Regions from separate parts of the Massilia sp. KIM genome, predicted to be linked through region 2. Evidence: predicted binding sites of a transcription regulator. Region 2 holds the regulator's gene; each other region holds the start of a gene.
The links. Region 2 encodes LexA, which represses DNA repair genes until DNA is damaged. Its sites were predicted from a motif close to ACTGTATNNNNATACAGT; they were not measured.
Positions count from the first base shown of each region.

Region 1: a site for LexA is predicted at 1,811-1,828, ahead of imuA (translesion DNA synthesis-associated protein ImuA). Genes of this name have one in related genera too.
Region 3: a site for LexA is predicted at 1,785-1,802, ahead of recA (recombinase RecA). Genes of this name have one in related genera too.

Region 1 covers NZ_MVAD01000002.1:1,075,009-1,079,505, forward strand. The annotation lists gene B0920_RS19535 (DUF86 domain-containing protein) at 1-400, opposite strand, end outside; gene B0920_RS19540 (putative Na+/H+ antiporter) at 411-1,655, opposite strand; gene imuA (translesion DNA synthesis-associated protein ImuA) at 1,848-2,555, shown strand; gene B0920_RS19550 (DNA polymerase Y family protein) at 2,485-3,966, shown strand; gene B0920_RS19555 (GNAT family N-acetyltransferase) at 4,376-4,497, opposite strand, start outside.
Region 2 covers NZ_MVAD01000002.1:1,229,012-1,233,508, forward strand. The annotation lists gene B0920_RS20220 (cystathionine gamma-synthase family protein) at 1-67, shown strand, start outside; gene B0920_RS20225 (tetratricopeptide repeat protein) at 186-908, shown strand; gene lexA (transcriptional repressor LexA) at 1,376-2,008, opposite strand; gene rpsF (30S ribosomal protein S6) at 2,304-2,690, shown strand; gene priB (primosomal replication protein N) at 2,721-3,011, shown strand; gene rpsR (30S ribosomal protein S18) at 3,042-3,332, shown strand; gene rplI (50S ribosomal protein L9) at 3,367-3,819, shown strand; gene B0920_RS20255 (replicative DNA helicase) at 3,927-4,497, shown strand, end outside.
Region 3 covers NZ_MVAD01000002.1:224,086-228,582, forward strand. The annotation lists gene B0920_RS15755 (sensor histidine kinase) at 1-955, opposite strand, end outside; gene B0920_RS15760 (response regulator transcription factor) at 952-1,674, opposite strand; gene recA (recombinase RecA) at 1,865-2,941, shown strand; gene recX (recombination regulator RecX) at 2,996-3,454, shown strand; gene B0920_RS15775 (DUF2889 domain-containing protein) at 4,425-4,497, shown strand, end outside.

The DNA.
Region 1 (4,497 bases), 150 kb from region 2:
CCGCCACCAGGGCTTGCGCATAGGCGCGGAAATCGTCCAGCCCACGCTTGATGATGGTGACCAGGGCGGGCAGGGGCGCGGCCTGGTAATCCCATTCGGCGCGGCAGAATTCCCCGGTGCGCTTGAGGTCCTCGGCCAGCGTCGCCCCGATCCAGCCATGCTCGGCCAGCAGGGTGATGACTTCGCGCTCGTCCTGGGGCAGGCCGAGGCGGGCGGTGCCGATTACGTAGTCGCCCATCTCGATCGCCGCCTCCCAGGCGCGGATCACGTTGAGCGTGGCCGCGTCCTGGCGCGTGAGGTCGTCGGTGAAGGTGGCGGGATCCTTGTCGTATTCCTCGCTGGCGCGGCGGCAGCAGCGTTCGATGACGCCGGCCTTGCCGATCAGGATGTCGTCGTCCATGTTCTCTCCTCTAGATCAGGAACAGCAGCGCCGCCACGCAGGTGGGCGCCAGCGCGCCGAGAAACAGGCCCACGGCCCCGATCGAGCCGTGGGCGAAGCCCTGGCGCACCAGGGCCGCGCCGGCCGGGTTGGGCGCGTTGGCGATCACGGTCAGGCCGCCGCCGCAGACCGCGCCGGCCACCAGCATGTACTTGGCGTGGTCGGACAGCCCGGTGATCAGGGAACCCAGGTAGGTCAAGGCTGCATTGTCCGTGATTGCGGTCAGGCCGAGCGCACCGAAGAAGATCGCGGTCGGCCCCAGGCTGGAGACCAGGGGCTGCAGCCACCATTGCTGCATGCCGCCCAGCACCACCAGCCCGGCCAGGAAGAAGCCGACCAGCAGGCCTTCCTTCAGGATCAGGGGCGCCTGGTGCTGGGAGTAGGCCTGGGTATAGCCGAGGAAGAGCAGGAACAGGCCGATGAACAGCACCGGGTGGTGGGCCAGCACCACCACCAGGGCCAGGAAGGCGATGTGGATCAGCGACACCGCCAGCGGGGCGCTCGCCGCCTGGCTCTCGGGCTGGGGCGCGAGATGGCGGCGCAGCAGGAAGCTGACCGCGCTGGCGTTGATGACGACCGCCAGCGCCGAGCGCCAGCCGAAGTTGGCGAGCATGAAGGCGCTGTCCCAGCCCCAGGCCCCGGCCACCATCAGCACCGGCGGCGCGGCATAGGAGGTGAGGGTGCCGCCGATCGAGACGTTGACGAAGAGCGCGCCCAGGGCCGCGTACTTGGCCCATTCCGGCATATCGGGACGGAACACGACGGGCGCCAGCATCAGGGCCGCCAGGGTCATGGCGGCCGGTTCGGTGATCAGGGAGCCGGACAGCGGCACCAGCGCCAGGCCCAGCCAGCACAGGGCCAGCTCGGTGCGCACCGGCGCCACCCGGGCCAGCAGGCGCAGCAGGTTGCGCACGGCGTCCAGCACCGGGCGCGAGGCGGCGATCACCATGACCACGAACACGAACAGCGGTTCGGTGTACTGGCGCGACTCGACGTACTCGATGGCCGAGGCGCCGCCGCCCATCAGGGCCAGCACCACGATCAGCACGAAGGCCCAGAAGCCGAACACCACCTCGACCTCGCCCAGCAGGTGGAACAGGCCGGCGTGGCGCGGATAGCGCCTGGCCAGGTGCTCGAAGGCCTTGGTGGAGAAGGTGTGGACGAGGGCCAGGGCGAACAGGATGGCGCCGATCAGGTTGACGGGGTTCTCGGTCATTGCAGGAAGGTAAATAGACGAGCCCGCATTATTCCATCTTTCCGTTTGCGCTTGGTAAGTACAGAACCCTGTGCGGCTTTAAGTTTTATCAATACCAAAAACCAAACTGGTATGCTCAAAATGAATAGACCTTGCCAAACTCGGGCCTAGCGATTACTGTATGTTTATACAGTACTTTTCGCTGACCCGACCATGTCAAGACTCTCATCCATGGCCGCGCCGGAGGCTTTGCATCCTTCGTTGTGGCTGGCTTCCCAGTTGGCGCGCTCCGGCGCGCGCTGCGTCGACACCGGCCACGCGGCCCTGTCGTCCCAGCTGCCCGGGGGAGGCTGGCCCACCGGCACCCTGATCGACCTGCTCCTGCAACAGCCCGGCATCGGCGAAATGCGCCTGCTGCAGCCGGCGCTGGCCGAATGCGCCGAACGCCGCATCGTGCTGCTGCAGCCGCCCCATCCGCCCCAGGCCCTGGCGCTGGCCGCGCTCGGTCTCGATCCGGGGCTGCTGTTGTGGCTGCGCACCACCCGCAGCGCCGACGCGCTGTGGGCGGCCGAGCAGGTGTTGCGCAGCGGCAGTTGCGGCGCACTGTTGTTTTGGGCCAACCATGTGCGCGGCGACAGCCTGCGCCGCCTGCACCTGGCGGCGCAGGCCGGCGAAACCCTGTTTTTCATGCTCCGTCCGCTGGCCGCGGCGCAAGACGCATCGCCCGCGCCACTGCGCCTGGCGCTGCGGCCGGCGGCGGGTGGCATGAACGTCGACTTCGTCAAACGCCGGGGACCGCAGCGCGACGAGCCGCTGTTCCTGCCTCTCACTCCTTCTCTGTTGCAACGCCATGCGTTTGTGGATCGGCCTGTATTTGCCCCAGCTGCCGCTCGAGGTCTTCAGCCCGAACTGGTCCAGTGACCCCGGCAGCGTGGTGCTCGAGCACGAGCGCGTGATGGCGATCTCGCCGGCCGCGCGCGCGGCCGGTGTGCGGCCCGGCATGCGCCGCGGCGGCGTGCTGATGCTGATGCCCGAGGCGCGCCTGCACGAGCGCGAGCCGGCGCGCGAGGCCGAGGCCCTGCAGGCGGTGGCCATGGCCATGCTGCAGTACACGCCGCAGGTGGCCCAGGCCGAGGAAGCCACGCTGCTGCTGGACATCGGCGCCAGCCTGCGCCTCTTCGGCGGCATCCGCCGCCTGTGCCGGCGGGTGCGCGAGAACCTGGCGGCGATGGGTTTTTCCGCCTGCGTCAGCTGCGCGCCCACGGCGCGCGGGGCCTGGCTGCTGGCGCGCCGCAATGCCGGGCGCGCGCTGCGCATGGAAAGCATGACCCGCCGCCTCGACCGCCTGCCGGTGGCCCTGCTGCCGCCGGCGCGGCCCTTCGCGGCCTGGTTCGAGGGCATCGGCTGCCAGCGCCTGGACGAGCTGCGCCGCCTGCCGCGCCCCGGCCTGCAGCGCCGCTGCGGGCGGGCGCTGCTCGACATGCTCGACGCCGCCTATGGCATGAACCCCGAGCTGTTCGAATGGATCGCGCCGCCCGAGCGTTTCCAGGCGCGGCTGGAGCTGTTCGACCGCATCGAGCAGGCCGATCTGCTGCTGGCCGGCGCCCACCACCTGGTGCTCCAGCTCACCGGCTGGCTGTGCGCGCGCCAGCTGGCGGTCGAACGCATCCGCCTGCTGCTCGAGCACGAGCGCGGCAAGGTGGCGCGCCCGCCCACGGCGCTCGAGGTGGCGCTGGCCGAACCCACCTGGCGCGACGAGCACCTGGTGCGCCTGCTCAGGGAGCGCCTGGGCAAGCTGGAACTGGAAGCGCCGGTGATCGGCCTCGGGCTGGAAGCGCAGCAGATGCGCGCCATGGCGCCGCCCACCGAGTCGCTGTTTCCCGATCCGGGCGGCAGCGAGGAAGACCGGCTGCGCATGATCGAGCTGCTGGTGGCGCGCCTAGGCGCCGACAACGTGCTGCAGGCGGTGCCGCTGGCCGACTACCGGCCTGAGGTGGCGAACATGTGGGTGCCGGTGGAGCAGAAGGTGAGCCCGTCGGTGCGCGCGGCCCGGATGCCGCCCGACGTGCAGAGCCTGCCGCGTCCGGCCTGGCTGCTGGCCAAGCCGATCGCGCTCCTGATCCGCAACCACCGGCCCTTCTACGGCTCGCCCCTGAAGGTGGCCTCGACGCCGGAACGCATCGAGGCCGGCTGGTGGAGCGAGACCCAGACGCGCGATTACTTCATCGCGGAAGGGCAGGATCACACGCTGTACTGGATCTACCGCGAGCGCATCGTCGGGTCTGGCGAGGATGCGGCGCCGCGCTGGTATCTGCATGGTTTGTTCGGGTGAATGCGGGTGTGCTTGGGATCGTGAGGGATCGATTGCAGAAATGGCGCTGATTCAAACGCCAGGCCGGGAGATCAGCCCGTCGTACACGCCAATGGTGCCTACGACTTCCCGCGTAGACGCGGACCCAAGCTCATTTCGCATCATCAGCACGTCGTTCCCGCCTTCGCGGGAACGACGAGGAGCAGGCGGAACGACGAGGAAGCAGGCGGGAACGACGAGGAGCAGGCGGAACGACGAGGAGCAGGCGGAACGACGAGGATCAGGCGGAACGACGAGGAGCAGGCGGAACGACGAGGAGCAGGCCGAACGACGAGGAGCAGGCGGGAACGACGAGGAGCAGGCAGAAACGACGACGAGCAGCCAGGAACGACGACGAGCAGCCAGGAACGACGACATCGGCAAACGAGCCCTACAACGTCACCTTACTCAACTGCAGCACCCTGCGCGGCGCATACCCCAGCGACTCATACAAGGCGATCGCCCCCCGGTTATCCGGATACACGTGCAGGAAGGGCAGGTCGCCCCGGTCCA
Region 2 (4,497 bases):
GGTCTCGGTCGGGATCGAGGACACGGACGACCTGCTGGCGGACTTCCGCCAGGCGCTCGACGCCTGAGCCGTATCCGCTTCGTCAATACGCGGCCGGCTTCATGCCGGCGTTGTGTTTTGGCGGTTGAGCGCAGCAGCGGAATACCGCTATCATGGGTGTTCGATCGGCCTTTTACGACAACCCCATGAAACGTTCGCTTTCCATCCTGACCCTGTCCCTGCTGCTGTCCACCCAGGCCTTCGCCGGCGAGCTCGAAGACGCGCACGCCGCCTTCGAGAAGAAGGATTACGCGACCGCGCTCAAGCTCTACACCAAGCTGGCCAACGCGGGCAATCCGGAAGCCCAGCAGCACCTGGGGCAGATGTACTGGTACGGTGAGGCGGGGGAGGTGGACGAGGCCAAGGCCGAGGCGCTGTTCCGCAAGGCGGCGGCCAAGGGCAACAAGGTGGCGGCTGCCTCGCTGGACGTGATGAAGCAGCGCGTCGAGCGGCGCGCGGACATCGATTACTGGGTCAAGGGCTATGACGGCGCCGACCTGAAGTCGGGCGAATTCCGTTGCCCGGCGCCGCGCATTCCGGCCATGTCCAAGATCAACGAAGAGATCGACCGGGTGGGTGCGGCGGTGAATACCTGGCAGAACTGCTACAACAAGTTCGTCACCAACCTGAACGCGAATTCGCCGCTGACCAAGAAGATTCCTGCGGATATCGCCAAGCTCATGAACAAGCAGGAAACCGAGGCCTCGGCGGCCCACCTGGAACGGGTGCGAGAGAACGTCGCGGAGGAGGCGAAAGTGAGCTCGAAGCTGATCCTGGCGGACTTCGCGGCGTGGAAGGCGGCGACCGAGGCCTACGTGCTGCAGCACAATGCCATGATCAAGAATGCGGCGGCGGAGAAGGGCAAGTAATACGCTGGGGGTGGTTCAGGCAAACTTGGGTCCCGGCCTGCGCCGGGACGACGTGCTGGCGCCGGAGGCCGAAGTCGCTTCGCCGGAGTGCTCCGCACCCTCAACCAACGTCGTCCCGGCGAAGGCCGGGACCCAAGTTTCGCGGCGTGGAAGGCGGCGGCCGGGGTCTATATGTTGCAGCACAATGCCATGATCAAGGATGCGGCGGCGGAGAAGGGCAAGTAATACGCTTGGGGTGGTTCGCGCAAACTTGGGTCCCCGCCTCCGCGGGGACGACGTGTTTGGGTACGTGGCCGAAGTCACACACACACCAACGCTTCCCTGACTTAACCAACGTCATCCCCGCGAAGGCGGGGATCCAAGTTCGCAGCGCAGTGTTACAGCAACCCGCAGTGGCATTCGCAGCGCAGTGTTACAGCAACCCGCAGCGGCCTTCGCAGCGCAGGGTTACGGCACCGCGCCGCAGCTCAATGCCAGCTGCGCATCAAGCCCACCGCCAGCCCCTCGAGCGCGAACTCGTCGCCCGGTTCGACGCGGATCACCTTGAAGTCCGGATTCTCCGGCAAGAGCTCCACCGTATCCCCCGTCTTGCGATAACGCTTGACCGTCACCTCGTCGCCCAGGCGCGCCACCACGATCTGCCCGTTCTTGGCGCTGTCGATCTTCTTCACCGCCAGGAAGTCGCCGTCGCAGATGCCCGCGTCGCGCATCGACCAGCCCTTGACCTTCAGCAGGAAGTCAGGCCGGGCCGAGAACATCGCGGCGTCGACGCTGTAGGTGGCTTCCACGTGCTCCTGGGCCAGGATAGGCGAGCCGGCGGCCACGCGGCCGACCAGGGGCAGGGACATCATCATGGCCGGCGGCGGCATCGGGATCTGCTCGACCGTCGCGCCGACCAGGCGGATGCCGCGCGAAGTGCCCGGCGAGATTTCGATGGCGCCCTTGCGCGCCAGCGCCTGCAGATGCTCCTCGGCCGCATTGGCCGACTTGAAGCCCAGTTCGGCCGCGATCTCGGCGCGTGTCGGCGGGAAACCGGTGTTCTCGATCGCTTCCTTGATCAGGTTAAGGATCTGTTCTTGCCTTGCAGTGAGCTTGAGCATGGATGTCTTACGGCATATGGTTGTAGGAGTAGACTGTATTTTTGTACAGTATTCTGCTATGCGCAAGGGGAAACGCACGAAAAGTGTAAAAAAACCGTGCAATCGCGGCCAGGAAGCCCAGATCGGCGTGGTTTGCCCGCAAAACGCGCCCTTCGGAAGCCGCCGCCAGCCCCTCCGGGCCAAGATTCCATTTCCCATTCGCCCATTTTTCAGGCTATAATCGAAGGCTTTCCCTTCCCACACTCGTCTTGACGCCGAGGTGGGCATTTGTTTAAACGTCCTCAAGGAGTGTTGCATGCGTCATTATGAAATCGTTTTTATCGTCCACCCGGACCAGAGCGAGCAAGTTCCGGCGATGATCGAGCGTTACAAGACCACGGTGACCAGCCGCGGCGGTAACATCCATCGCGTGGAAGACTGGGGCCGTCGCCAGATGGCTTACCAGATCCAGAAGCTGCCGAAGGCACACTACATCTGCATGAACATCGAGTGCGACAACGAGACCCTGGTCGAGCTGGAAACCGCATTCAAATTCAATGATGCCGTCCTGCGTCATCTGACCGTTAAGATGAAGAAGGCCGAAACCGCACCGTCGCCGATGATGAAGTCGGTGCAGCGCGAAGACGCAGCCAAGAGCCACCGCGCAGAAGCAGCAGCCGCTGCTCCGGCCGCAGCTGCCTGAGTTTTTCCCAGGAATTCGAAGTAACAGGTAGTGAACCAGCTCCAGCTCGTCGCGACCATCGCCGAGCGTGATGTCCTGCGTTACACCCCGGCCGGCGTGCCCATCGTGTCCGCCATCCTGATGCACTCGGGGCAGCAGGAAGAAGCCGGTGTCGCAAGACTCGTGGAGTTCGAGATTCCCGCGTTCGCCGCGGGGGAGATCTCGGGCAGGTTCGGCAGCGCCGAACTCGGCGCCAGCTACCAGTTCACCGGATTCCTCGCACGGAAAAACCGCAACAGCAAAGCCCTGGTGTTTCACATCATTGATTTCCAAGCCGCCTAGTCGGCACTAGATAGATACAGGAGCCTCAAAATGGCATTCGGTAAAAAGTTCGACAAAAACAAAGCTAAGCTCAAAGAGAAGCGCAAACAGCAAAACCCGCTGTTCAAGCGCAAGAAGTTCTGCCGCTTCACCGCCGCCGGCGTTGAGCAAGTGGACTACAAGGACATCGACACCCTGAAGGACTTCGTCCAGGAAAACGGCAAGATCATGCCGGCACGCCTGACCGGCACCAAGGCGCACTACCAGCGCCAGGTCGACACCGCGATCAAGCGCGCACGCTACCTCGCGCTGCTGCCGTACACCGACCTGCACAACGCCTAATCGTCGGCACAGTCAGATATCCTGGAGATAAAACATGCAAGTTATTCTGTTGGAAAAAGTGGTCAACGTCGGCAACCTGGGCGACGTGGTGAAAGTCAAGGACGGTTACGCACGTAACTTCCTGATCCCGCAAAAGATGGCCCGCCGCGCTACCCAAGCTGCCGTGGCCGAGTTCGAAGCCAAGCGCGCTGAACTGGAAAAAGCTGCTGCCGAGAAGCTGGCCGCAGCCCAGGCGCAAGGCGACAAGCTGGGCGGCATGACCGTCACCATCGCCCAGAAGGCGGGCGTGGACGGCCGTCTGTTCGGTTCGGTGACCAACTTCGACATCGCCGAAGCCCTGAGCAAGCAAGGCTTCCCGGTCGAGAAGGCCCAGGTCCGCATGCCGACCGGCCCGCTGAAGACGACCGGCGAATTCCCGGTTGCCGTCGCGCTGCACACCGACGTGGTGTCGGAAATCACCGTCGCCGTCGTGGGCGAAGCTGCATAATCAGCGTTTTTCAGCTGGTCGTGTAGTACCTGAAAAAGCCGGGCTAGCCCGGCTTTTTTACTGTAAATCTCACCCATTATTACAGCCGTGTGACAGGAGCAGGTATAATGCCCGCCATGAACGCAGCCCCCGCCGATCCGCAGCTCGAATCCCTGCGCATCCCCCCGCATTCCATCGAAGCAGAACAGTCCGTCATCGGCGGCCTGCTGCGCGATAACGCGGCGTGGGACCGCATCGCCGATTTCATGCACGCGGACGACTTCTACCGCTACGACCACCGCATCATCTTCGAACAGATGATCCGCCTGATCAACGCCGGCAAGCCGGCGGACGTGATCACCGTCTACGAAGCCTGCAACCAGCTCGGCAAGGCCGAGGAGGTCGGCGGGCTGCAGTACCTGAACGCGATGGCGCAGAACACGCCGTCCGCCGCCAACATCCGCCGCTACGCCGAGATCGTGCGCGACCGCGGCATCCTGCGCAAGCTCATCACCGTGGCCGACGAGGTCTCGGGCAAGGCCTTCAATCCGCAGGGCGCCGAGGTCAAGCAGATCCTCGACGAAGCCGAATCCAAGATCTTCGCCATCGCCGAGCAGGGCGCCCGCGGCGCCCAGGGCTGGGTCCCGGTGCAGCCGCTGCTCACGCAAGTGGTCGAGCGCATCGACGAACTCTATTCGC
Region 3 (4,497 bases), 1.0 Mb from region 2:
GGTCGACCTGGCGCAGGGCCAGCTCGGACTGCATGCGCATGCCGGCCAGCGGGGTCTTCATCTGGTGCGCGGCGTCGGCGATGAAGCGCTTCTGCATCTCGATGGTCTGGGCCAGGCGCTCGAGCATGTCGTTGAAGGAGCCGACCAGGGGCGAGATCTCTTCCGGCACCTGGCGCGGGTCGATCGGCGACAGGTCGTCCTGGGGCCGCGCGCGGATCCTTTCCTGCAGCACGGCCAGCGGGGTCAGGCCGCGCGACAGGGCGAACCAGACCAGGGCCAGGATCACCGGCAGGATGATGAACTGGGGCAGGATCACGCCCTTGATGATCTCGTTGGCCAGGTGGGCGCGCTTGTCCAGGGTCTCGGCCACCTGCACCAGGGCCAGGCCGGGCGCGTCGCGCGCGTCCTCGCGCTGGCGCAGCGGGTCGAGGCTGACGTAGGTGTAGGCGATGCGCAGGGGCGTGCCGTGCAGGCTGTCGTTGCGGAAGGCCACCTTGCCGGCGCGCGCCTCGTCGTCGCCGTTGCCGGCCTTCGGGCGCGGCAGGTCGCGGTCGCCGTCCAGGTGGTCGCCCTCGGGGCCGCTGATCTGGTAGTAGACGCTGTCGACGTCGTCGGCGCGCAGGATGTCGCGCGCGCCCGGGGCCAGCCTGGCCGCGATGCCGCTGCCGATCGGGCGCACCTGCTGGCTCAGCACCGTGACCCGGTCCTCGAGCGCATCGTCGAAGGGCTCGTTGGCGATCGACTTGGCGACCAGGTAGGTGATCGCGATGCTCATCGGCCACAGCAGCAGCAGCGGGGCTAGCATCCAGTCGAGGATCTCGCCGAACAGCGAGTGGCGGATGTTCTCGTCGGGTTCCGGATTGGGCGGCACGTAGAGCGGCTCGGCCAGCCCCGGAACGAAGGGCTGGGGCTCGGGCTCGGGCACGGGCGCGAGCCCGGCTTCGCGGTCGTTCACTTGCTGTCGGGCGTGGAGGAGGGAGCGGAAGAGGGAGCAGACTTCGGCGCCTCGCTGAACTTCTCGAGGCAGTAGCCGAGCCCGCGCACGGTGGCGATGCGCACCCCGCCGACCTCGATCTTCTTGCGCAGGCGGTGCACGTAGACCTCGATCGCGTTGTTCGAGACTTCCTCGCCCCACTCGCACAGGTGGTCGACCAGCTGTTCCTTCGACACCAGGCGGCCGCTGCGCGCCAGCAGCACTTCGAGCAGGCCCAGCTCGCGCGCCGACAGGTCGAGCATCTGGTCGTTGATGTAGGCGCTGCGGCCGACCTGGTCGTAGACCAGCGGGCCGTGGCGCACCACGGTCGGGCCGCCGCCGGCGCCGCGCCGGGTCAGGGCGCGCACCCGCGCCTCCAGCTCGGACAGGGCGAAGGGCTTGGCCATGTAGTCGTCGGCGCCCAGGTCCAGGCCCTCGACGCGCTGCTCGACCGAGTCGGCGGCGGTGAGGATCAGGACCGGCAGGTGGGACGAACGCGCGCGCAGGCGGCGCAGGACTTCGAGGCCGGACATCTTGGGCAGGCCGAGGTCGAGGATCAGGAGATCGAACTCCTGGGTCGACAGGGCGGTGTCGGCGTCCTGGCCATTTTTGACACAATCGATGGCGTAGCCGGACTGGCGCAGGGAACGCGTCAACCCGTCGGCAAGTACGCTATCATCTTCGGCGAGCAGAATTCGCATGGGACACCTCGTAAAACCGTTCAATTCTATACAGATTCGTATTGTGTTTGATTTACCGCAACAATGCGAGTCTCCACCACCACAGCACGCATTTTGTGCTTGCCAAAACCACTGGATTTTTATACAGTAGTAGCTCTTGATACGGGCGGTTCTGCCCCTACCTTGCCTACTCCACGATTGAAAGTACACCATGGACGACAAAAAAATTGCAGTAAACGCCGCTGAAAAGGGCAAAGCACTGGCAGCCGCCCTGGCGCAAATCGAAAAGCAGTTCGGCAAGGGCTCGGTCATGCGTATGGACGCCAATACGCCGGTCGAGGAGGTGCAGACTGTTTCCACCGGCTCGCTGGGCCTGGATATCGCGCTCGGCGTCGGTGGCCTGCCGCGCGGCCGTATCGTCGAAATCTACGGTCCGGAATCCTCGGGTAAAACCACCCTGACCCTGCAAACCATCGCCCAGATGCAAAAGCTGGGTGGCACTTGCGCCTTCATCGACGCCGAGCACGCGCTCGACGTGACCTACGCGCAAAAGCTGGGCATCAATCTGAGCGAACTGCTGATCTCGCAGCCGGACACCGGTGAACAGGCTCTGGAAATCACCGACGCCCTGGTGCGTTCGGGTTCGGTCGACCTGGTGGTCATCGACTCGGTGGCGGCGCTGACTCCGCGCGCCGAGATCGAAGGCGACATGGGCGATTCGCTGCCGGGCCTGCAGGCGCGACTGATGTCGCAGGCACTGCGCAAGCTGACCGCCTCGATCAACCGCACCAACACCCTGGTCATCTTCATCAACCAGATCCGCATGAAGATCGGCGTGATGTTCGGCAGCCCGGAAACCACCACCGGCGGTAACGCGCTGAAGTTCTACGCCTCGGTGCGTATGGACATCCGCCGTACCGGTTCGATCAAGTCGGGCGACGAGGTGATCGGTAACGAAACCAAGGTCAAGGTCGTCAAGAACAAGATCGCGCCGCCGTTCAAGGAAGCCCACTTCGACATCCTGTACGGAGAAGGCACTTCGCGCGAAGGCGAGATCCTGGACCTGGGCGCCGACAACAAGATCGTCGAGAAGTCGGGTTCCTGGTACAGCTACAACGGCGAGCGTATCGGCCAGGGCAAGGACAATGCCCGCCTGTTCCTGAAAGAGCGTCCGGCACTGGCACGCGAAATCGAGAACAAGGTCCGCGCCGCCCTGGGCGTGCGCGAGCTGCCGCCGGTCGCCGGCGAGGACGACGTTCGTCCGAACCTGAAGGCCGTCGGCGAGTAATGCGCTGGCGGCGCGCTCCGGCAGTCCATCGCCGGTCCGCGCCGCCACGGTCTTATGCCAGCACCTCCACTGAGCCTGAAAGCGCGCGCGCTGCGCTACCTGTCGCTGCGCGAGCATAGCCGGCTCGAGCTGGGCCGCAAGCTGGCCCGCTATGCCGAGGAGGGCGACGATGTCGAAGCCCTGCTCGATTTCCTAGAAAAGAACAACTGGCTGTCGCAGGAGCGTTTCGCCGAATCTCTGATTTACCGGAAGGCGGGCCGCTTCGGCAATAGTCGCGTCATGGCCGAACTACAAAGTCACGGAGTCAACGGCGAAGCGCTTGCCGAGATCAAGGCCGAACTGGCCGGTAGCGAGACCGCGCGTGCGCGCGAGGTCTGGCAGCGCAAGTTCGGCCGGGTCGCGGAAGATGCGGCGGAGCGGGCCAAGCAGATGCGTTTCCTGCTGCAGCGCGGCTTTTCCCAGCGCGCGGCGCGTGCAGCGATGCAGGGCAGTCCGGACGAGGACGAGATCTGAGCCCTGGCGATTGCCGGTTGCCGGTTGCCGGTCCGCGCTGACTGGAAGCGTCTGGCTGCGCTGGCTGGAAGCCTGTGGCTGAAATGAGCACCGACGAGGCGCCAGCATGGAGCGTCATCCCCGATATGTTTCGGCATATTCCTCAACGGGTGATGGCGCTGCATGCTGGCGCTTTTCTTTGCCAACCCAACCCCCTCGTGATCCCGGTCCCGGCACGCTCACTTCGCACCATCTCGGCCACGGACCCATGAACGTCGTCCCCGCGTAGGCGGGGACCCAAGTTCCATCGACCGTCCGCTAGGCCTTTGTAGCCGATCACAAAAAACCGCGCAATCCCGGCCATGGCACGCTCGCCTCGCACCATCTCGGCCACGGACACATGAACGTCGTCCCCGCGTAGGCGGGGACCCAAGTTTCACCGACTGTCCGTTAGCAACCTTCGTAGCCGATCACAAGAAACCGCGCAATCCCGGCCACGGCACGCTCGCCTCGCACCATCCGGCCACGGTCACAAGCACGTCGTCCCCGCGAAGGCGGGGACCCAAGTTCCATCGACCGCCCGTCAGCGGCTTTCGTAGCCGATCACAAAAAACCGCGCAATCCCGGCCACGGCACCCTCGCCACGCACCATCCGGCCACGGTCACAAGCACGTCGTCCCGCGTAGGCGGGGACCCAAGTTTCCTTGCAATTTTGTCAGCTTAGCCCGTCGCCACTCGCATAAACCCCGTTGCCCGCCTTCGCACAGACGACCACGCAAGTGCAATATTGCCCACTCAGCAATAACCTCGCGCCGCCGTCTCTCCCATTCCCCCAAAAGCCTCCTGTTGCAGTGCAACGCTGAACTTGGTGTGATAAACTTTTGTGGTTTAAGCAGCGCCGCATGAGCGGTTGTTGCCGTAGAAGCTGCGGCGACGTGCATGAAGCACACTTGCTGCACCACTAACCGCCGCTCTGACGGCATTGGTTTTTATGCCCCTGTCTCCTCCCGTATCGCGCTCGCTCCGGCATACGCGCGCCATCACCGTCGAAGCCTATGCGCGCG